4 regions of the Kitasatospora sp. YST-16 genome follow, and region 2 is predicted to be linked to each of the others. Evidence: riboswitches for the same ligand, from Rfam matches in the RefSeq annotation. Region 2 holds a riboswitch; each other region holds the start of a gene.
What was found. Region 2 has a riboswitch for cyclic di-AMP ahead of OU787_RS17910 (M23 family metallopeptidase). Riboswitches for the same ligand answer to the same signal wherever they lie in the genome.
Positions count from the first base shown of each region.

Region 1: another riboswitch for cyclic di-AMP. It lies ahead of OU787_RS07900 (C40 family peptidase); the one in region 2 lies ahead of OU787_RS17910 (M23 family metallopeptidase).
Region 3: another riboswitch for cyclic di-AMP. It lies ahead of OU787_RS10020 (M23 family metallopeptidase); the one in region 2 lies ahead of OU787_RS17910 (M23 family metallopeptidase).
Region 4: another riboswitch for cyclic di-AMP. It lies ahead of OU787_RS34530 (transglycosylase family protein); the one in region 2 lies ahead of OU787_RS17910 (M23 family metallopeptidase).

Region 1 covers NZ_CP113837.1:1,739,041-1,744,482, reverse strand. Annotated here, with positions in the region: gene OU787_RS07905 (C40 family peptidase) at 1-960, shown strand, start outside; cyclic di-AMP (ydaO/yuaA leader) riboswitch at 1,337-1,493, shown strand; gene OU787_RS07900 (C40 family peptidase) at 1,504-2,583, shown strand; gene OU787_RS07895 (C40 family peptidase) at 2,792-3,838, shown strand; gene OU787_RS07890 (hypothetical protein) at 4,065-5,114, shown strand; gene OU787_RS07885 (carbohydrate kinase family protein) at 5,189-5,442, opposite strand, start outside.
Region 2 covers NZ_CP113837.1:3,894,080-3,899,521, forward strand. Annotated here, with positions in the region: gene OU787_RS17895 (TetR-like C-terminal domain-containing protein) at 1-548, opposite strand, end outside; gene OU787_RS17900 (alpha/beta fold hydrolase) at 548-1,393, opposite strand; gene OU787_RS17905 (YiaA/YiaB family inner membrane protein) at 1,530-1,820, opposite strand; cyclic di-AMP (ydaO/yuaA leader) riboswitch at 2,047-2,211, shown strand; gene OU787_RS17910 (M23 family metallopeptidase) at 2,222-3,004, shown strand; gene OU787_RS17915 (SDR family oxidoreductase) at 3,014-3,787, opposite strand; gene OU787_RS17920 (helix-turn-helix domain-containing protein) at 3,961-4,809, shown strand; gene OU787_RS17925 (hypothetical protein) at 4,833-5,442, opposite strand, start outside.
Region 3 covers NZ_CP113837.1:2,209,059-2,214,500, reverse strand. Annotated here, with positions in the region: gene OU787_RS10030 (PP2C family protein-serine/threonine phosphatase) at 1-758, shown strand, start outside; gene OU787_RS10025 (hypothetical protein) at 1,216-1,410, shown strand; cyclic di-AMP (ydaO/yuaA leader) riboswitch at 1,816-1,935, shown strand; gene OU787_RS10020 (M23 family metallopeptidase) at 1,941-2,954, shown strand; tRNA gene OU787_RS10015 (tRNA-Gly) at 3,119-3,192, opposite strand; tRNA gene OU787_RS10010 (tRNA-Pro) at 3,342-3,415, shown strand; gene tig (trigger factor) at 3,619-5,019, shown strand; gene OU787_RS10000 (ATP-dependent Clp protease proteolytic subunit) at 5,255-5,442, shown strand, end outside.
Region 4 covers NZ_CP113837.1:1,244,337-1,249,778, forward strand. Annotated here, with positions in the region: gene OU787_RS05665 (hypothetical protein) at 1-1,496, opposite strand, end outside; cyclic di-AMP (ydaO/yuaA leader) riboswitch at 1,943-2,112, shown strand; gene OU787_RS34530 (transglycosylase family protein) at 2,118-3,416, shown strand; gene OU787_RS05680 (hypothetical protein) at 3,548-3,748, shown strand; gene OU787_RS05685 (AMP-dependent synthetase/ligase) at 3,889-5,442, shown strand, end outside.

The sequences.
Region 1 (5,442 bases), 2.2 Mb from region 2:
GCCCTGACGGCCCAGGCCAGTGCGCACGCCGCGCCGGCCCAGCCGAACAAGGACGAGGTCAAGGCGCAGGTCGACAAGCTGCTCGAGGAGCAGGAGCAGTCGGCCGAGAAGTACAACGGCGCCAAGGAGCGGGCCGACCAGCTGCGCAAGCAGGCCGACGACCTGCAGGACCAGGTGGCCCGCGGCCAGGAGCAGCTGACCGAGCTGGCTTCCGGGCTGGCGGCGGTGGCCGGCGACCAGTACCGGCAGGGCGGCGTCGACCCGTCGATGCAGCTGATGCTCTCCTCTGACCCGGACCACTACCTCACCCAGGCCACCTCCTTCGGGCAGGCGGCCAGCACCCAGGCCGAGACGCTCAAGTCGCTCAAGGACCAGCAGCGCCGCCTGGACCAGCAGAAGCAGGAGGCCGCCCAGGTCCTGCACGAGCTGGACAGCCAGACCCAGGCGCTCAACGACGCCAAGAACGACGTGCAGAGCAAGCTCGCCGAGGCGCAGAAGCTGCTCTCCAAGCTGAACGCCGCGGACCGCGCCGCGATCCTCCAGGGCTCCGGCGGCACCGCCTCGCGCAGCGCGGACCGGATCGACCCGAAGAGCCTGCCGCCGGCCAGCGGCTACGCGGCGACCGCGGTGGCGGCCGCGCTCAGCAAGCAGGGTTCGGCGTACGTGTGGGGCGCCACCGGCTCCAGCACCTTCGACTGCTCCGGCCTGATGGTGTGGGCGTACAAGCAGGCCGGGGTCTCGCTGCCGCGCACCTCGCAGGACCAGGGCAGCTACGGCACCAACGTGGGCACCGACTGGCACAACGCGCAGCCCGGCGACCTGGTCGTCTACTACGGCGACCGGCACCACGTCGGCATGTACATCGGCAACGGCCTGGTGGTGCACGCGCCGCGCACCGGTGACGTGGTGAAGACGATGAAGGTCGACACCCTGCCGATCTCGACCATCCGCCGGGTCTGAGCGAGCGGGCCTGACGGCCCGACGAATCGGACAAACGCCCCACTGGGCAACAATTGACGCACCGTGACACGCCCGGGCGGGTCGGAATCACCCTGTGATTCGAGACACGCCCGGGTGTGGTGTTTCCCGGGTGAATGGCGGGAAACGCTGTGCTCGGGGTAAGGAATCGATCACGTTCGGTCAGATTTACCGGGGTGTTTGATTCAGAATCAGATTTTTTTCCGACAAGGATTTGAACGGATCACGGATCGGTTACTAGGGTCGTGCCTCGACCACCGCAGTGTCGATCGCCCAAGGGGGGCGGCGGCGGAGGTCGCCGCCGAGTCCGTGACGCAGCGGGCAGACCGTCAACACCGGGTCTGCCGACGGGGATACCCCTGCGGGGGTGCTGTCGAACGGAGCCGGGGAACCATGTTCCCCCGGGGTGAATCGGCGCCCGGTCGACCGCCGCGCGCGGTCGGTGAAGCGCCGTAGGGCATCTCTTCCGGCCCGAACCCGTCAGCTCACCCGGTAGGCGGTGTGAGGAAGAAGGAGTCCGCCTTCGTGGCGTCCCATCGCCGTCCCAAGCCCGTCGGCCGTGCCCGGGTCTCGATTCTCACTGCCACCGCCGCCGCTGCCGTGGCGCTGTCCGCCCAGAGCGGCGCGCACGCCGACCCGGCGCCGACCAAGGACCAGGTCAAGGCCCAGGTCGACGAGCTCAACGAGCAGGCCGAGGTCAAGACCGAGGCGCTGAACGCCTCGGTCGAGAAGCAGCAGGCGCTGCAGCAGCAGGTCGGCCAGCTCCAGGACCAGCTCGCCCGCCAGCAGGAGCACGTCACCACCGCCCGCGAGGCGCTGGCCGGCATCGCCGCCGAGCAGTACCGCACCGGCAGCATGCCGCAGACCATGCAGCTGATGCTCTCCAGCAGCCCGGACGCCTTCCTCGGCCAGGCCGGCGCGCTGAACGCGGTCGGCTCCACCCAGGCCGACCTGCTGAAGACCTTCAAGGACGAGCAGGCGCAGCTCGACGCGCAGCGCAAGGAGGCCGAGTCCAAGCTCGCCGAACTGGACACCACCACCAAGGCCCTCAAGGCCGACAAGGAGGACGTCCAGGCGAAGCTGGCCAAGGCCCAGGACCTGCTCAACACGCTGACCCAGCAGGAGCGCGAGCAGCTCGCCGCCGCCGAGGCCAAGGCCGCCGACGACGCCAGGGCGAAGGCCGACGCCGCCCAGCAGTCGCAGCGGGCCTCCCGCGACACCACCCGGGTCGAGCTGAACGCCCCGGCGTCCTCCAGCTTCTCGGGCAACGCGGTCGGCGCGGCCGTCTCCAAGCTCGGCAGCTGGTACTCGTACGGCGCGGCCGGTCCGAGCACCTTCGACTGCTCCGGGCTGATGCAGTGGGCCTACAAGCAGGCCGGCGTGTCGATCCCGCGCACCTCGCAGGCGCAGGCCGGGGCCGGCACCAGCCTGGGCACCGACATCTCCAAGGCCCGCCCGGGCGACCTGATCATCTACTACGGCGACCAGCACCACGTCGGGATGTACGTCGGCAACGGGCAGATCATCCACGCCCCGCACACCGGCGCGCAGGTCCGCTACGAGTCGGCGACGGTCATGCCGATCAACCGGATCGTCCGGATCTGACGCTCCGTCGGAGCCGTCGGCCCGGTACCCCGCACGGGGTGCCGGGCCGTTTCCGTTCGGGTGTCCGATTCATGGTCAAATATTCGGTGCTGTCGGGGTTTGGACTGGATCGATCCGACTCGCTAACCTCTGCCCCCGGGCCCCCGCGAGGACGGCCGTCCGACCGCGGACGGCGGCGGAGGCCGGTCGCAGAACGGAGCCGTCGCGCGTGTCCGTGCCCCGCCGCACCCCACTGCCCGGCGTCCAGCGCCTCGCCCGGGCCCTGGCGCTCACCGCCGCCGCCACCAGCGCGCTCGGCCTGACCGTCGGCGGCGCGCACGCCGACCCCGCGCCGACCAAGGACCAGGTCAAGGCGCAGGTCGACCAGCTCTACGAGGAGGCCGAGCGGGCCTCCGAGCAGTACAACGCCGCGCTGGAGCAGCAGCGCCGGCTGCAGGCCGAGGCCGGCACCCTGCAGGACCAGGTCGCCGCCGGGCAGGACGAGCTGAACCGGCTGCGCGGCGACCTGGGCGCCGTCGCCGCCGCCCAGTACCGGGCCCAGGGCATCGACCCCGCGGTCCGGCTGATGCTGGACCAGGACCCGGCCGGCTACCTCACCGGCGCCCGCTCGCTCGAACAGGCCACCGCCCGGCAGGGCGACCGGCTGCGCGACGTGGCCGAGCGGGCGCGCCGGCTCGACGAGCGGCGGCACGAGGCCGGCGCCAAGCTCACCGAGCTCGAACAGGCCCGGCAGCGGCTGGCCGCCGCCAAGGACGACGTCCGCGAACGGCTGGCCCGGGCCCAGCGGCTGCTGAACGGCCTCGCCCCCGCCGACCGGGCCGGGATCGCGGCCGACGACGCCCGGGCCGCCCGGCAGCGCGCCACCCGCGGCACCGACCGGATCGACCTCGGCGACCAGCCGCCCTCCTCCGACCGGGCCGCCGCCGCGCTGGCCGCCGCCGTCTCGAGGATCGGCTCCCCGTACGTCTACGGATCGACCGGCCCCGGCACCTTCGACTGCTCCGGTCTGATGTACTGGTCATGGCGGCAGGCCGGAGTGACCCTGCCGCGGACCTCGCAGGAACAGGCCTCGGCCGGCCGGCGGGTGAGCCTCGCCGAAGCCCGGCCCGGAGACCTGGTGATCTTCTTCAACGACAGGCACCACGTCGGCATGTACGCCGGCGGGGGCGTCGTCGTGCACGCGCCCCACCCCGGCGCCCGGGTCCGCTACGAGAGCGTCAGCGCGATGCCGGTCAGCTCGGTGGTGCGGATCTGAGCCTCGTCGACGAACCCCTGGTCACCGACCTGACGACGGCCGCCGGGCCGCCGCGGGCCGGTGCTCCGCTGTCCCGGCGGGCCGCCCTGCTGCTGGCCGCCGCCGGGGCCACCCAGCTGTCGCTGCCCCTGCTGCGGCCCGGCCGCCCGGCCCCCGCCGCGCCCGCCGCGGCGCCCCCGGGCTGCGGGAGACCGCCGTCCGGCTGCTCGGGCAGCGGGCCCGGGCGGTGGCCGGGCGGGACACCGCCGCGCTGCTGGCGGTCTCCGCGGACGGCTCCGAGGAGGCCGACCGGGACCTGCTGGCCCGGACCGCCGGGCTGCGCTTCGCCGAGTACACGCTGCGGCTGACCTCCTTCGCCGAGCCGCCGGCCGACGCGGACCGGGTGCGGGTCGGCGCCGAGCTGGGCTACCGGCTGGCCGGGGTGGACGACTACCCGGCGCTGCTGGAGCGGCAGGTCGAGCTGGTGCGGGAGGCGGACGGCTGGCGGGTGGCCCGGGAGACGGCGACCGGCGCGGCCGCGCCCTGGGACCTGGGCACCGTCCGGGCCGCGGACGGCCGGCACAGCCTGGTGCTCGGCCTCGGCGAGGGGGCGGAACTGGCCGCGCTGGCCGAGCTGGCCGACCGCGCGGTGCCCGCCGTGGAGGCGGTCTGGGGCCCGTTCGCGGGCCGGCTGCTGCTCGAACTGCCGCTCACCGAGCAGCAGTTCGCCCGCCGGATGGACGTCTCCGCGGACGCCTACCAGGGCATAGCCGCGGTCACCCTGGCGGTCGGCGGCGCCCCCGTGCACACCCCCGCCGACCGGATCGTGGTCAACCCCGACGCCTACCGGCAGCTCAGCGAGCTCGGCCGCCGGGTGGTGGTCACCCACGAGGCCACCCACGTCGCCACCCGGGCCGACACCAGGTCCTGGACGCCGCTGTGGCTCTCCGAGGGCGTCGCCGACTACACCGGCTACCGGGACACCGGGCGCACCGTCCGGCAGATCGCCCCCGAGCTGGCCAAGGACGTCCAGGCCGGCCGGATGCCCGCCGCGCTGCCCGCCGACGAGGCGTTCGCGGCCGGGGCGGCCGGCATCGCCCAGGCCTACGAGCTGGCCTGGCTGGCCTGCGACCTGATCGCCCGCCGGTACGGGCAGGACCGGCTGGTGGCGTTCTACCGCACCGTCGGGGCCTTCGGCGAGGGCGGTCTCGAACGCGCCATGAAGGCCCAACTCGGCATCGGGGTCGCGGAGTTCACCAAGGACTGGACGGCCGAGGTGGCCAAGCTCCGGAGCTGAGCGCCGCCCCCGCGTCAGGCGGCGAGCGCTCCTGTGCCGTCTTGCCCCACCGCTTGGTGGCGGCCGCCCCCGCGTCAGGCGGCGAGCGCCCGCTCCAGGCCGGCCGCGTCCAGGAACGCGGTGTGGGTGCCCGCGACGGTGCAGGTGTACGCGCCGGCCACCGCGCCGGCCCGCATGCACTCCTCCACCGGGCGGCCCGCCAGCCGCCGGTGCAGGAAGCCGGAGACGAAGGCGTCGCCCGCGCCGTTGCTGTCCACGACCGGGGCGCCCGGGTCGACGGTCGGGAAGTGCCGGGGCGCGGCGTCCTCGCGGGTGAGCAGGAAGGCGC
Region 2 (5,442 bases):
TCGACCAGCACCCCGGTCAGCCGCTCCAGCGTGACGTCCGTCCCCTCGGCGAGCTGGAACGCCCCCGCCGTGGTCAACGAGGCGTACCCGTGGGCCGCGGCGCGCAGCGTCCGCACCGCGTGCACCGCCTCCGAGCCCGCCAGCCCGTAGCCGCGCAGCACCGCGAACAGCACGCCCACCAGCCGCTCGGCCGCCGCGGTCAGCTCCGGGCCCGGATCCGGGTCCGGCACCTGCGGCAGCGCCGCGTACCGGAGGGGGTGGCTCAGCGCGTACCCGGCGTACGCGGCGAGCAGGGCGCGCACCGCCCCGTCCCGGGAGCGGCCGAGGACGGCGGCGGCCAGGTGGTCGGCCAGCTCCCCGGTGGTGCGGACGGCGACCAGCCGGCGCAGCTCGGGCAGGCCCCCGGGGACGTGCTTGTACAGCGAGGGGGTGGCGACGCCCGCCCTGGCGGCGACCGCGGCCAGGGTGAGCGCCTCGGCGCCGCGCTCGTCGATCAGTTCGAGGGCGTGGTCCACCACGGCGGCGGTGGAGAGTCCGGCGCGGGGCATCAGCGGGCGCTCCCGCCGGTGCCGGGCAGCTCGGCCAGGAAGGGCAGCAGGGTGTCGGCGACGGCCTGCGGGTGACCGGCCATCGGGTAGTGGCCGGCGCCCCCGATCATCACCTTGCGGCCGCGCAGCGCGGCGGCCTGCCGGTCGGCGACCAGCTCCGGCTTCGGGAAGTCCGGGTCCCGGTCGCCCATCAGCACCAGCGCGGGCACGTCGACGGCCGCGCACCAGCCGACCGGCGCCGAGTCGCCCTTCAGGTAGCCGCGCAGCGCCGCCTTGCGGGCGGGCTCGCGGAGCATCGCGGCCAGCCCGGCCCGGTAGTCCTCGAAGTCGGCGGGCCTGCTGCCGGCCGGGTAGTAGAACTTCTGCATCGTGCCCCACAGGCCGGGGAACGCGGTGACCAGCGGGGCGGCCAGGCCGAACAGCGCCTTCTGGAAGCCGTTCAGCGGCAGGTTCTCGATGAACGCGTCGATCAGCACCACGCCGCCGGTGCGCTCGGGGGCGAGCGCGGCGGCCCGGACCACGGTGGCGCCGGTGTACGAGCTGCCGACCAGGACGGCGCCGCGCAGGTCCAGGTGGGCCAGCAGGGCCGCCAGGTCCTCGGCGATCGCGGCCGGGGTGTGGTCGGTGAAGCCGGTCGAGGACTCGCCCATGCCGCGCAGGTCCATGGTGACCACCCGGTGCCCGGCGGCGCTCAGCAGCGGGGCGAGGTGGCGGTAGACGGCGCGCTTGTCGAGCATGCCGGGCAGCAGGACGACCGGGACGCCGGCGCCGGGGGCGTCGTCGTAGGCGATCCGGCCGCCGGTGACGTCGAGGTACCGGGTGGTAGTGCCGAGGGTGCTGTTCATCGCGGGCCTCCTGGCGGGCGTCCGGCGCTCCGGGCTCTCCGGGCCCGGCTGCTGCCGATAGCCATAAAGCTAAGGCTAATAGCCTTAGCCGTCAACCCCCCGCCCCGGCCCCGGTTCCCGCCACCGCCCCCCGCCCTCAGATCCCGTCCACCTTGAACGGGTCGTGCTCGGCGAGCAGCTTCTCCAGCCGGGCCTGGTCGACCCGGCTGGTGATCGCGCCCTCGTCCTGGCGGTCGCGGACCACCTTGGCCAGCGTGAACGCGGAGGTGATCACGTACAGCAGCCCGACCCCGAGGAAGGCGCGCATCCAGGCGCTGGCCGGGAGGTACGCGATCCCGAGGGCGAGCGCGGCGGTGGCGAACCCGAAGGAGGCGACGGCCTGCAGGTAGTAGGCGGAGGTGGTGCGGTGCGGCACGGATGCGGTCATGCGCCCAGGGTCCCGCCGGGGCGGGAGGAGGTCGTGAGTACGGATACTCAACCGCCCCGTCACGGTCCGTCATGTCCGAAACCGAGCACCTTGGCGAACCGTCACAAATCGCCCATAGGGCGTCAGGAAAGTTTCACTGCACCTCGGTAGGCGCTTGGAATCATGGGGTCCATAGGATTAACGTTTGATAACGCAGCGCGGTCGGCAACGCCGTAACCATGCGGCACCGTGCGCCACGCCTAATCCATCCGGACCTGCCCCCCGGGGCCGGTCCAGGAGCCGGGGAACCACGTTCCACCGGGGTGAATCGGAACGGCCCTGGGCCCGACCGTAGGAGACCTTCCACCTCCGAACCCGTCAGCTAACCCGGTCGGCGGCAGGGAAGGAAGGAGCGCGCCCCCGTGGCGTCGACCCACACCGAGAGCACCGGCACCCAGCTCCTCGACCACCCGGTCGGGACCGAGGCCGTCCGGCACCGGCTGCCCCGTCAGACCCGGACCGGCGCGCCCCTGCTGGGCGTCACCGCGATGACCGCCGCCCTCGGCGCCACCGGCCTCGCCGCCGCCCCCGCCCAGGCCGCCGCCGCGCCGGCCCCGGCCCCCGTCACCGCCGCCGACGAAGCCTCCGACGGCCTGCTCGCCGCCGACCCCGGCCTCGCCCTGGCCGCCCGCATCCTGCAGCAGGCCGACGGGCAGCGCACCGCGGTCGAAGAGTCGGCCCGGGTCGCCGCCGCGCAGGAGGCCCAGGCCAAGCGCGCCGAGCGGCAGGCCGAGGCCGAGTCCGACCGGTCCGCGCCCGCCCTGCCGGTGGCTGGGTACCGGCTGACCGCGCCGTTCGCCCAGGCCGGGGAGCACTGGGCCCACCTGCACACCGGCCTGGACTTCGCCGCCCGCACCGGCACCCCCGTCACCGCCGTCACCGGCGGCACCGTCACCTCGGCCGGCTGGTCCGGCGCCTACGGCTACCGGGTCATCCAGACCCTCCCCGACGGCACCGAGCTCTGGTACTGCCACCTCTCCCGGATCGCCACCGCCTCCGGCCCGGTCGCCCCCGGCACCGTCCTCGGCGCGGTCGGCGCCACCGGCAACGTCACCGGCCCGCACCTGCACCTCGAGGTCCGCCCCGACGGCGCCGCCCCCGTCGACCCGCTGCCCTGGCTCCGGCAGCTCGGCCTCCAGCCGTAGGGGCCGTCCTCAGCTCGCCTGGCCGGTCGGCATGACGGTGACCTGCTGGAGGTTGACGCGCGGCGGCAGGGCGGCCAGGAACCCGACCGTCCTGGCGATGTCGCCGGGAACGAGCCACTCCACCGTCTCCCTGGAACCGGCCAGCCAGTCGAGCGCGCCCCGGTCGGTGACGTGGTCCTGGAGCTCCGTCCCGACGATGCCGGGCTCGATCGTCGAGACCCGGACGTTCTTGGCGCCCAGCTCGGCCCGCAGGTGGCGCGAGAGGTGGGTGACGTAGGCCTTGGTCGCGGAGTAGACGGCGAAGGTCGGGAAGATGTTCTGCGCCGCGATCGACGAGGTGTTGACCAGGTCGGCGACGCCGCGCTCGGCCGCGGCCGCGACCAGCTGCGGGGTGAACGCGCCGATGACGTTCATCAGCCCGGAGACGTTGAGGTCGATCTGCCGCTGCCACTGGTCCACGGCCACCTCCTCGACCGGCGCCGGGAGCATCACCCCGGCGTTGTTGAACAGCAGGTCCGCGCCGCCCAGTTCGGCGGCGACCCGGTCGGCGGCCGCCCGCACCGCGGCCCGGTCGGTGACGTCCGCGGCGATCGCCAGGGCGGACCCGCCGGCCCGCTCGATCCGGTCGGCCAGCGCGGCCAGCCGCTCGGCGCGGCGGGCCAGGACGACGACCCGGGCACCGAGCCCGGCGAGCTCCTCGGCGGTGGCCTCGCCGATGCCGCTGGAGGCGCCGGTGATCACGGCGGTGCGGCCGGCCAGGGGCAGGGAGGTGAGCGTGGACATGGTGGACCTTCCTTGCAGGAAACGGGAGTTGCGGCACCGGAGGCTCCGGCCGCAGTTCCAGCAGACCAGCCCGGCGGCCCCGCGGACGGCCCCGGGCGGACCCTGCGCCGACTGGTACCGCCAGGGCCACCCACGGCCCGCCGGCGCACCTCCGCAGCCCGCACACTTGGTCCATGGAACGCAGCAGGGAAATCGCCGACTTCCTCCGCACCCGGCGCGCCGCGATCGCCCCGGAGCTGACCGGGCTGCCCGCGGACGGCCGGGTGCGGCGGGTGCCCGGTCTGCGCCGCGACGAGGTGGCCCGGCTGGCCGGCGTCAGCACCGAGTACTACACCCGCCTCGAACAGGGCCGGGCCGGGCGCCCGTCCACCGAGGTGGTCCAGGCGCTGGCCCGGGCCCTGCGGCTCGACCCCTCCGAGCGCGAGCACCTGGCCGACCTGCTGCTCCCCGCCGAGCACGCGGCCCGCCGCGCCCCGGAACGGCCGCAGCGGGTCAGGCCGGGGCTGCACCTGATGCTGGAGACCCTGGCGCACGTCCCGGCGTTCGTCCTCGGCCGGCGCACCGACGTCCTGGCCGCCAACCGCCTCGCCCGGGAGGTCCTCACCGACTTCGACGCGCTCCCGGCCACCCGCCGGAACATGGCCCGCTACTACCTGCTCGACCCGCAGGCCCGCGAACGGGTCGGCGACTGGGCGACGATCGCCGCCGAGACCGTGGCCATGCTCCGGCTGGAGGCCGGCCGCCACCCCGACGACCGCAGGCTCGCCGAGCTGATCGGCGAACTCACCCTGCGCTGCCCGGAGTTCACCACCTGGTGGAACGACCACCGGGTGCTCCGCCGCACCCACGGCGCCAAGCACTACGTCCACCCGCTGGTGGGCGACCTGCACTTCTCCTACGAGTCCTTCCAGGCCCCCGGCGATCCGGACCAGACGCTGTGCGTCTACTCCGTGGAACCCGCCTCCCCCACCGCCGACGCCCTGCGCCTGCTGGCCGGCTGGAACGCCCCCGCCGCCACCTGACCGGCGGGGCCGCCCCCGGGCCCTCAGTACTCCTCGGGGGCCAGCTCCGGGAACTCCTCCAGCAGCAGCCGCGGCAGCCCCGGGACGGTCCACTCGCCGCACAGGTCGATCGCGGCCTGCGCCACCGCCTCCTCGAACTCCTCGAACGCGCCGGCGAGTTCGGCCGGCATCGGCAGCCCGAGAGCGTTCAGCTCGGCCAGGTTGCGGTAGCTGCGCCGCATCAGGCCCTGCTCCAGCAGCCGCCGCGCCCCGTCGGTGGAGACGCCGATCAGCAGCGGCCGCCCGGGCTGGTCCCAGTGGCCGTCCCCGTCCAGGCCCGGCACCCGGTCGAAGGCCGCGAACCGCTCCGGCTCGGGCCGTTCGCGGAACGCCGACAGCCACTCCCGGACCGGGCCCGGGTCGTCGGTCGGCACCCCGTCCGCGCGCAGCAGCAGCGCGTACAGTCGGGGCCAGGTCACCAGGTCGGCGCGGCGCAGCAGCGAGAGCAGCACCTCGCCCTGCCAGTCGGCCTCCGCGCGGAGCTTCTCCGCCCGCTTGGCGTTCAGCCGCCGGGCCGCCCGCTGCCACTCGATCAGCAGCCGCACCGCCGCCGGGTAGGCCGCCGGGTCGCCGTCCGGCTGCACGTACAGGTGG
Region 3 (5,442 bases), 1.7 Mb from region 2:
TCGCCCAGTTCCGCCGCCGGATCGGCGTGCCCTGGCGCGGCGGCTCCACCATGCTCTTCGACCTGCGCGAACGGATCCGGGTGCAGGGCCGCGTCCCGCACCTGCCCGACGGCTGGCACACCGACACCGCGCTCCGCCCGGCCGGCGGCCAGTCCTTCTCCGGCGACTTCATGGTCGCCGCCCGCACCGGCCCGGTGCTCGAAGTGGTGCTCGCCGACGTCTCCGGCAAGGGCATGGACGCCGGCAGCCGCGCCCTGCTGCTCTCCGGCGCCTTCGGCGGCCTGCTCGGCTCGCTGCCCGCCCACGACTTCCTGCCCGCCGCCAACGGCTACCTGCTGCGCCAGGACTGGGCCGAGGGCTTCGCCACCGCCGTCCACCTGGTGGTCGACCTGGACACCGGCGAGTACGAACTCCTCTCGGCCGGCCACCTGCCCGGCATGCACCGCCTGGCCGGAGCGGGCCACTGGGAGGTCAAGGAGGCCGAGGGCCCGCTGCTCGGCGTCTACGACGGCGCCAAGTTCGAGGGCGTGCGCGGTACTTTGGGACCCGGCGACGTGCTGATGCTGTGCACCGACGGCATGGTGGAGGTCCCCGGCCGGGACCTGGGCGAGGGCATGGACCGGCTGATGGGCGAGGCCGACCGGCTGGTCGCCACCATCCCGGCGGCCGGCCGCCCCGGGGCCGCGGTCCGGCTGATCGACAGCGTGGCCAAGCACGTCAACGACGACCGGGCGGTGCTGCTGGTCTGGCGCCGCTGAGCCCCGCCGGGGGCGCGGTCGAGCGGCGCCGGTGCGGTGGCGGGGCGGCGGCGGGGCGGTGGCCCGGAGGCGCTGCCGGGTGCGGGGGAGCGGTGTGCACGGAGTGCCCACGGAGTGTCAAACCCGGGCGTTGATCTTCGGCCAATTCCGGTGCCCGGCCCGGCCGGTGGGCCGCCGACCGGCCTGCCTGCCGGTTTGCCGCCCGGGCCGCCGCGGACCGCCTCCCGCCGACGCTCCGTCAGAACCCGTCCGCTATCGTCACGGTCGGCGGAAATCAGTCCCACCACCCGGGTTGGAGCCCCCGGCGACGGGGCAAGTCCTTTACGCAGTCCGCACGAGCGACCACACTGAGTCCGGATGGAGTGGTGGGGACACGGGGGGCAGGGGCCGGTTTCCGCCTGGAGCCGTCGGCGGTTCCGACCTGAATCCCCGCCACGAATCGAGGAAGTGAGTCCCGGTGGCCTTCTCCGTCTCCGCCCTTGTCCTGTTCGGCGTCATCGTCGCCATCTTCATCCGCAACAAGCAGATGAAGGGCGGGCACGCCATCGTCGCCGCGCTGTTCGGCTTCATGCTCAGCCAGTCGACCATGGCCGGTCCGATCCAGCAGTTCCTCAACTCGGTCTCCAAGGCCATCGCCGGCATCGCGGGCTGACGCCCCGCCGGCACCGGGGGGAGCGCGTTCCGGCGGGCGGGGGCACCCCCGTTCCGGACCAAAGTCCTGCCCGCGGGTGACCAGGGTCACCCGATCCGTCACGCCAGGTCAGCGCCCGGGCGCATACGGTGGCCGAAGTCGCCCACCGTATGTGGTTCGTGGGCGCATCGTCATGATCCCGTACGCGCACCGCAGCCCGCCGTCGGCGGAGCGTGACCTGGCGGACCGTCAGCCCCCTCCCGATCCCGGGACCGGGGCCTACCGGCGCTTGCCAGCTCCGCGAACCGTGGGTTTTGCTTCCTCCGCAGCCCGGACATCGGCCGGGCTGGCCGCCGAGCGGAACGCCTAGTCCTGCCGCCGCCCGGTGCCGACCAGAGACCACGCCACGGCAGGAGCGGGGGAACCACAGGTAGTACGCCGGACCCGGAACGCACGGGGACGGCTCGGGGTGAAGCCGCGGAGACCGCGGCCGGGCAACTCTCGCCCGAACCCGACAGCTCACCTCGCAGGCGTCGGAGAGGAACAGCTTCATGTCCGCTCAGGGCAAGCACCGCAAGCCGCGCCTGGCCACCGTCGTCCGCATCGCCATCGCCGCCGGCGTCGCCGGCGCCGCGGTCGGCCTCCCGGTCACCGCCGCCTCCGCGCACACCGCCGACCAGCACGACGGCGGCCGCCAGTGGGCCAACGTCTCGGTCGACGCCACTCCCGTCGCCGACACCACCGGCTCCGCCGCCCAGCAGGCCGCCGAGACCTACAAGGTCGCCTCCGGCGACACCCTCTCCAAGATTGCCGCCGCGAAGAACGTGGACGGCGGCTGGGAGAAGCTCTACCAGGACAACCGCTCGGTCATCGGCGGCAACCCGAACCTGATCTACCCGGGCCAGCAGCTGACCGTCAACGGCCAGGCCGCCGCGGCGACTTCGTCCGCCCCGGCCGCCTCCTCCTCGGACGCCGCGGCCCCCGCCGCCGCCCCGAAGACCTCGACCAAGTCGAGCAGCACCGGCACCGCGAAGGCCAAGGCGCAGACCCAGACGCAGACCCAGGCCCCGACCCAGAAGTCGGCGTCCTCGTCCTCCTCCTCGTCCGCCGCGAAGTCGTCGACCGCCACCACCTCCGGCAGCTCCGCCGCGAGCTCCTCCTCCGGCTACGTCGCCCCCGCGCCGGGCAGCGTCACCACCGGTTACAAGGTGGCGGGCTCCAACTGGTCCAGCGGCTACCACACCGGCATCGACTTCCCGGTCTCCACCGGCACCAGCCTCAAGGCCGTCGCCAACGGCACCGTGGTCTCGGCCGGCAACGGCGGCGCCTACGGCAACCAGGTCGTCATCAAGCTCGCCGACGGCAAGTACGCCCAGTACGCGCACCTCTCCTCGATCTCCGTCTCGGCCGGCCAGTCCGTGACGGCGGGACAGCAGATCGGCCTGTCCGGCGCCACCGGCAACGTCACCGGCCCGCACCTGCACTTCGAGATCCGCACCACCCCGGACTACGGCTCCGACATCGACCCGGTCGCCTACCTGGCCGCCCACGGCGTCAACGTCTGACCCCCGGCACCACACCCCCGAAGGCCCCGCGCTCGGCTGCGCGGGGCCTTCGGGCCGTCCGGGGGCCGGGACGGAGGGGATCCGGGGCCGGGACGGAGGGGAGGGGCCGCCCGCGGGCGGGGAACGGCGAAGGCCCCGACCGCGTCGCGGTCGGGGCCTTGTCGTGGAGCGGGTGACGAGAATCGAACTCGCGTGACCAGTTTGGAAGACTGGGGCTCTACCATTGAGCTACACCCGCAGGGAAGCGCCCCGCCACCGCAGCGGTGGTGAGGACGGCCCCAGCGTACCTGGTCGGGTCGGTGGATTGCACACTCCTTCCCCGTTGTCGGCTCGCCGATATCGCCCCGGTCGGGGGCGGGTCGACGTGTACTCTTCTGCTCGGCACCACGGGGTGTGGCGCAGTTTGGTAGCGCGTCCGCTTTGGGAGCGGAAGGCCGTCGGTTCGAATCCGGTCACCCCGACCGTGTGCGGCAGGGTCTCGTCGGCGGCGGGGCCCTGTTGTCGTTGCGGCCCGGCGCCGCCGTCCCCGCTCCCGTCCGCACCCAGGTGCCGGGCACAGTCGCTTTCGTGGTACCGGTAGGATGGACCGCTGGCGGTAGTACGGACAGCATTGCAGCCCCAACCGCCTATCGCCCTGACCGCAAGCCCCCTAGGAGACCCAACCGTGAAGAGCGCCGTCGAGACTCTGAACCCCACTCGGGTTCGACTCACCGTCGAGGTGCCCTTCGAGGAGCTCAAGCCCAGCCTCGACGCGGCGTACAAGAAGATCAACCAGCAGGTCACCGTTCCGGGCTTCCGCAAGGGCAAGATCCCGAACAAGGTGATCGACCAGCGCTTCGGTCGTGGCGCGGTGCTGGAGGAGGCCGTCAACGACGCGCTTCCGCGCTTCTACACGCAGGCCGTCGACGAGGGCCAGATCGACGTGCTGGGCCAGCCCGACATCACCGACATCGAGGGTGTCGAGAACCTGGCCGACGGCGGGGACCTCAAGTTCACCGCCGAGGTCGACGTGCGCCCCGAGGTCACCCTCCCCGAGTTCGCCGAGATCGAGGTCGTCGTCGACCCGGTCGTGGTCGGCGACGAGGACGTCGAGAAGTCCCTCGAGCAGCTGCGCGAGCGCTTCGCCTCCGTCAAGGACGTCGAGCGCGCCGCCACCGAGAACGACATCGTGGTGGTCGACCTGGAGGCCAAGGTCGACGGCGAGGTGCCGGAGGACGGCACCGCCACCGGCGTGAGCTACGAGATCGGCTCCGGCCGCCTGCTGGACGGCATCGACGAGGCCGTGGTCGGCCTGTCCGCCGGCGAGTCCAAGACCTTCACCACCACCCTCAAGGGCGGCACCCAGGTCGGCAAGGACTCCGAGGTCACCGTCACCGTGACCACCGTCCAGGAGAAGGAACTCCCGGAGCTGGACGACGAGTTCGCGCAGCTGGCGAGCGAGTTCGACACCCTGGAGGAGCTCCGTGCCGACTCCGTCAAGCGCCTGGAGCGCATGAAGGAGTTCGACCAGGCCACCCAGGCCCAGGAGAAGGTCCTCGACGAGCTGCTCGCGCGGGTCGAGATGGAGTACCCGGAGAAGCTGCTCGCGGACGAGATCGGCACCCGCAAGCACAACCTGGAGCACCACCAGCTGGAGCCGATGGGCCTGACCCTCGACACCTACCTCGCCTCCCAGGACAAGTCCCGCGAGGACTACGAGAAGGAGACCGAGGAGCAGGCGAAGAAGGGCATCAAGACCCAGTTCGTGCTGGACCAGATCGTCAAGAACGAGGAGCTGGGCGTCAACCAGGAGGAGCTCACCGAGCACCTCATCCGCCGCGCCGCCGGCTCCGGCCTGACCCCGGACCAGTTCGCCCAGCAGGTCGTCCAGGGCGGCCAGGTGCAGCTGCTGGTCGGCGAGGTCGCCCGCGGCAAGGCGCTGGCCCTGGTGGTCGAGGCCGCCAAGGTGACCGACACCAACGGCGAGACCGTCTCCTTCGAGGACGACGAGGAGGAGACCACCGAGGCTGCCGAGGCCACCGAGGCCGCCGCGGAGGAGACCACCGAGAAGTCCGCCGAGGCCTGAGCCTCGTGACCGTCGGCCACCGACGGGACGTCTGACCGGGAACGGGCCCGGACACCGCACGGTGTCCGGGCCCGTTCGCGCGCTCCGGACGGCCCCGGCCCGCTCACCCTGCGCTCACAGCGAACAGTTCTGCGTGGGGGATTCAGCGGCGGGGCCTGCGCGTTAGGGTCGGTGGACAGCGACACACACGCAGATCGACTGAGCAGGTGGCTAAGTGACGTTCCCGCAGATGCAGATGCCTGGCCCGATGGCACCGCACGCCGCCGGCGGCGACGTGGGTGGCGGCCTGGGCGACCAGGTCTACAACCGGCTGCTCAACGAGCGCATCATCTTCCTCGGCCAGCAGGTCGACGACGACATCGCCAACAAGATCACCGCCCAGCTGCTGCTGCTCGCGGCGGACCCCGAGAAGGACATCTACCT
Region 4 (5,442 bases), 2.6 Mb from region 2:
AGGCAGCGTTCGAAGGTCCAGACGCCCTCGCTGGTCTCCGGCCACTCGTAGCCGGACGCGCCGGTGGCGCCCTGCACGCCGACGGCCACGCAGTCCCGGGCCGAGGAGCCCGTCCCGGCGCCGAGGCTGAAGCCGGTGAGCCGGTAGGCGCGCGGGTTGGGCTCGAAGGCGGTGCGGGAGGCGACGCAGCCGTCGTAGGCGATGTCGTTCGAGGGGCCCTGCGGGGTGCGGGTGTCGATCGGGCCGTCCCACCAGTACGCGTCCTCCCAGGTGTCGTGGGAGATGCAGCCGCGGAAGGTGATGCCGTGGCTGGCGTGCGGCACGAAGGCGTGGCTGCCGGTGTCGCGGACCACGACGCCCTCGACCACGGTGCCGCGCGAGGTGTCCAGCAGCATGTGGAAGTGCAGCCCGTACCGGCCGAGCACGGGTTCGGTGACGGGCTTGCCGTCCCAGCTGTCCTTGCCGTCGGCGCGCGGGCCGAGCCAGCGCAGGGCGGCGTGCCGGACGTCGGGCGGGCGGCTGGAGGTGAGGTGGACGTGGGCCCGGCCCTGCTCGGTGCCCTCGATCCGGACGTTGCGGCTGAGGTTGAGCACCTCGGCGCCGAAGGTCGCGCCGCCACCGGTGGCCACCCGCGGGTGGGCGTGCCGCAGCGGGCCGGTCAGGGTGACGGTGGCGCCGTCGACCCGGGCGACCGTCACCAGGTCGTAGGCGGTGGAGAAGTCCGCGGTGTCGGGCGGCGCGGTCGGGGTGACGGCCAGTTCGTCGCCGGGCTGCCAGCCGTCGGGGGCGGCGGCCAGCTTCAGCGCGGTGTCGCCGGGCCCCAGGTCGGCGGCGGCCCGGACCCAGGCGGTGCGGGGCGCGCCGTCCAGGCGCAGGTAGCCCTGGCCGGTGACCCACAGGCCGGTGTCGCTGTCGACGACGGTCATCCCGCCGCCCGCGAACCGGTGTTCGTCGACGTGCGGGAAGCGCAGGGTGTGGGTGTGCGCGGCGTCGGGGGCCAGGGCCAGGACGCCGCGGACCTCGACGTTGCCCGCGCTGGCCAGGGTCAGCGTCCGGTCGGCGGCGAACACCAGCGAGCCGCCGGGCTCCACCAGCAGCGAGCCGACCTCGGCGTCGGCGTCCAGCACCACCCGGTCGGTGATCCGCACCGCGCTGCCGGGGCCCGGCGGTTTCCCGCCCCAGCCCTTGGCGTCGGACCACTTGCGGCCGCCGGTGTCCAGCACCGGGGGCCGGGCGGAGGGCTGCGGGCTGCCGGCGGCGGGTGGTGGGGCGCCGGTGCCGTGCGGGTGGCCGGCCGGGGTGGCGGTGCCGGTCCGCGCGGCGGCGGCTCCCGCCGGTTCGTCGGCCCCGGCCAGCGACTGCCGCAGGACCACTCCCCCGCCGAGCGCCGCCGCCGTCCCGGCCGCCAGCCAGGTCAGCATCCGGCGCCGCCCGACCGGCGGGCGCCGGTGCCGTACCGGCGGCGGTTGCCGTTCCTCGTCCTGCCGCTGTTCCACCGTGGCCGCCCTTCCGGGTTCCGCCGCCCTGAGCCGTCGGGGGCAGCATAGGCAGCGCGGGCGCCGGAAAGCGGCGGATTCGGTTTCGCTTCAGCATTCTGACGTACCGTCAGGGGGGTGCGGCGGGGCGCTTCCGGTCAAGGACAGAACGCCCATACGGCGACAAATGACCCGCCCACCGGGTGACCAAACGTGAATAATCCCGCATAACTCAGCATAGTGCAGCAAAACGGGCACAAGATCACCTATCGCCTGACGTCCCGCCAGAATTCGCCGCCGCTCGCGGAGTTCGCCGAATATCCCTTGATCACCCATTCCGGCCACTGTGATGCCGGTCACGGGCATTTGCGGATTCTCCTTAATTCCGCTTAATCTCCTGCCCACGTTCGTGGACACACGGACCCAGTTCGCCCGGAACGCCGAGTCCTGCCGCCGGGCGGGTCGGCTCATGCACAACGCACCACGGCAGGGGCGGGGGAACCAGGTAAGTCGCCCCGGGCGGTCGAAGGACCGCACGGGGCTAGGGGTGAAGCCGGGCGCACCACGCGGTGCGCGCGGCCGGGCAACTCCAGCCCGAATCCGACAGCTCACCTCGCAGGCGTGGGAGAGGAACGCTTCTTCATGCTGCCCATCAGCTCCAAGCGCGCCCGCCGCCTGATCGCCACCACCGGTGTCGTCGGCATCGGGCTGTCGATCCCCTGCCTGACCGGTGGCGTCGCCTCCGCGGCGACCGTCTCCACCTGGGACAAGGTCGCGCAGTGCGAGTCCAGCGGCGACTGGGCGATCAACACCGGCAACGGCTTCTACGGCGGTCTGCAGTTCACCGCCTCCACCTGGGCCGAGTTCGGCGGCACCGCGTACGCCTCGCGCGCCGACCTCGCCACCAAGGACCAGCAGATCTCGGTCGCCGAGAAGGTCCTGGCCTCGCAGGGCCCCGGCGCCTGGCCGGTGTGCTCGATCCAGGCCGGCCTGACCAAGGGCGGTGCCGCCCCCCAGGTCGACACCTCCGGCTCCGCCTCGTCCGCCACCGCCGCGCCGTCGCAGTCGCAGACCCAGGCGCCCGCGCAGTCGCAGTCGCAGTCCGGCAGCAAGGGCAAGTCCCAGAACGGCTGGTCGCAGAACGGCTGGTCGCAGGGCAAGTCGCAGGCCCAGCCGCAGGCCGAGCAGAGCGCCCCGGCCGCCACCGCCGACCAGTCGGCCGGCACCTACACCGTCGTGGCGGGCGACTGGCTGTCCACCATCGCGCAGAGCCAGCACGTGGACGGCGGCTGGCAGAAGCTGTACGACCTCAACCGCTCGGTGCTCACCGAGGGCCCGGACATGATCTACCCGGGTCAGCAGCTCTCGCTCGGCGGCGCCGCCACCGCGCAGCAGCAGTCCGCGCCGGCCGCCACCACCTCCTCCTCCGCCAGCACCCACCAGGGCTCGTCCTGGAAGGGCGACCGCTCCTCCGCCGCCAAGTCGTCGAGCACCCCGGCCAAGTCGTCCACCGCGACCACCGCCACCGCCTCGACCAGCGCCAAGACGACCACCACCGCCACGGCCGCCACCAAGGCGACCGGCTCCAAGGCCGCGGCGATCGACTTCGCGCTGTCCAAGCTCGGCCAGGCGTACGTCTACGGCGGCACCGGCAACGGCGGCTGGGACTGCTCCGGCCTGACCCAGGCGGCGTTCCGCCAGGCCGGCATCAGCCTGCCGCGCGTCGCCGCCGACCAGGCCGACTACTCGACCCGCGTCTCGCTGGACAGCCTGCAGCCGGGCGACCTGCTGTTCTGGTCCAGCAACGGCTCCAACTCGGGCGTCTACCACGTCGCCCTGTACGTCGGTGACGGCAAGTACGTCGAGGCCGCGAACCCGCGTTCCGGCGTCCGCACCGAGACCATCGCCAACTGGGCCCCCGACTTCGCGGGCCGCGTCTGATCACCGGCACGACCGCCGCTGCCCCCGGGGACCTGGTCGGCCCCGGGGGCAGCGGCCTATCCTCGGCCGTACGAGGCCCGACGAGCCTCGACGGAGCCTCGGCAGGGGCTCGACGACCGGGGAGCAGCACCATGGCGAAAGTGACGATCACGCTGGACGCGGACCTGGCCCTGGAGGTGATGATGCGCGTCGGCGCCACCAGCCCCCAGGACGCGGTGGAACTGGTCGTCCGCGACTACCTCTCCACCGACCGCCGCACCATCGCCCGCACCGGCGGCACCCGCGACGGCGAACGCCTCCTCCCCAAGCCCCCGACCATCGAAGAGGGCTGACGCCCCGCCGGGCGGCCGCGGCCCCGCCGGTCCCGAAACCTCCACAACCTCCGCAACTGTCAAGTAACTTACTGTCTAGTAAGTTCACCGGCGAGTACCTAACCTGGGCGAACCCCCACCCCACCCAAGGGAGTTCGCTCATGGCACACCCCCTCGCCCGGGCCGCCCGCGCCGCCCGTCCGCCCGTCGAGGTGCTGCGCACCGGCGGGCGGGTCGTCGAAGCCCGGTCCGCGTACCTGGTGCCGCCGCCCGCGGACGGGGTCCTGGGCGACCTGCCGTTCCGCAACGCGCGGGAAGCGCCGGAGGCGGTGGTGGTGACGCGCCGTCAACCGGACGGCTCCTGGCGGGACGTGACGGCCCGTGAGTTCGCGGAGCAGGTCGCGGCGGTGGCCCGCGGCCTGGTCGCGGTCGGGGTCGGCCCCGGCGCGCGGATCGTGCTGATGTCGCGGACCGGGTACGAGTGGACGCTGCTGGACTTCGCCGCCTGGGCGGCCGGCGCCTGCGTGGTGCCGGTGTACCCGACGTCCGCGGTGGAGCAGGCGGAGTGGATCGTCCGGGACTCCGGCGCGGTGCTGGCGGTCGCGGAGGACGCCGGCACCGCCGAGGTGCTGACCGTGGCGATCGCCCGCACCGGCGGGACGGTGCCGCTGTGGCGGCTGGACGAGGACGCGGTCGGCGCCCTCGCCGAGCTGGGCCGCCCCGTCCCCGCCGAGGAGTTGACGCGCCGCAGACGGGCCCAGGGCCCGGACGACGAGGCCACGCTGATCTACACCTCGGGCACCACCGGCCGTCCCAAGGGCTGCCTGCTCACCCACGCCAACTTCCTCACCGAGGCGGCGAACTGCCACGCCCTGCTGGAGCCGGTGTTCGAGGAGGCGACCGGCCGGGCGCCGTGCACCCTGCTGTTCCTGCCGCTGGCGCACGTGCTGGGCCGGATGATCCAGGTGACCTGCGTGTACGGGCGGGTCCGGATCGGCCACAGCCCGTCCCTGAAACCGGCCGACCTGCGGCCGGACCTGGCCTCCTTCGGCGCGACCTTCCTGGTCGGCGTGCCCTACCTGTTCGAGAAGATCCACCAGTTGGGCCGGGCCGAGGCGCAGGCCAAGGGCGCGGTGAAGGTGTTCGACCGGGCGGCCGCGGTGGCGGTGCGCTACGCCCGGGCCGAGCTGGCCGCGGCGGACGGCGGCCGCCCGGCGCCGCTCTCGCTGCGGCTGGCGCACGGCCTGTACGACGCGCTGGTGTACCGGCGGGTGCGGGCCGCGATGGGCGGCCGGGTGCGGTACGCGATCAGCGGCGGCTCCTCGATCGACCCGGAGCTGCTGCTGTTCTTCGCCGGCGCGGGCGTGCTGGTGCACGAGGGCTACGGGCTGACCGAGAGCAGCGGCCCGTCCACGGTGAACCCGCCGCTGCGGCCGCGTCCGGGCACGGTCGGGCAGCCGGTGCCGGGCAGCGCGGTGCGGATCGCCGAGGACGGCGAGGTGCTGCTGTCCGGCGGTCAGCTCTTCGACGGCTACTACGAGTTGGGGGCGCCGCGGCCCCGGCGGCCGCACTGGTTCGCCACCGGCGACCTGGGGCGGCTGGACGAGGACGGCTACCTGACGATCACCGGCCGCAAGAAGGAGGTCCTGGTGACCTCCGGCGGCAAGAACGTCTCCCCCGGCCCGCTGGAGGACCGGCTGCGCGGCCACCCGCTG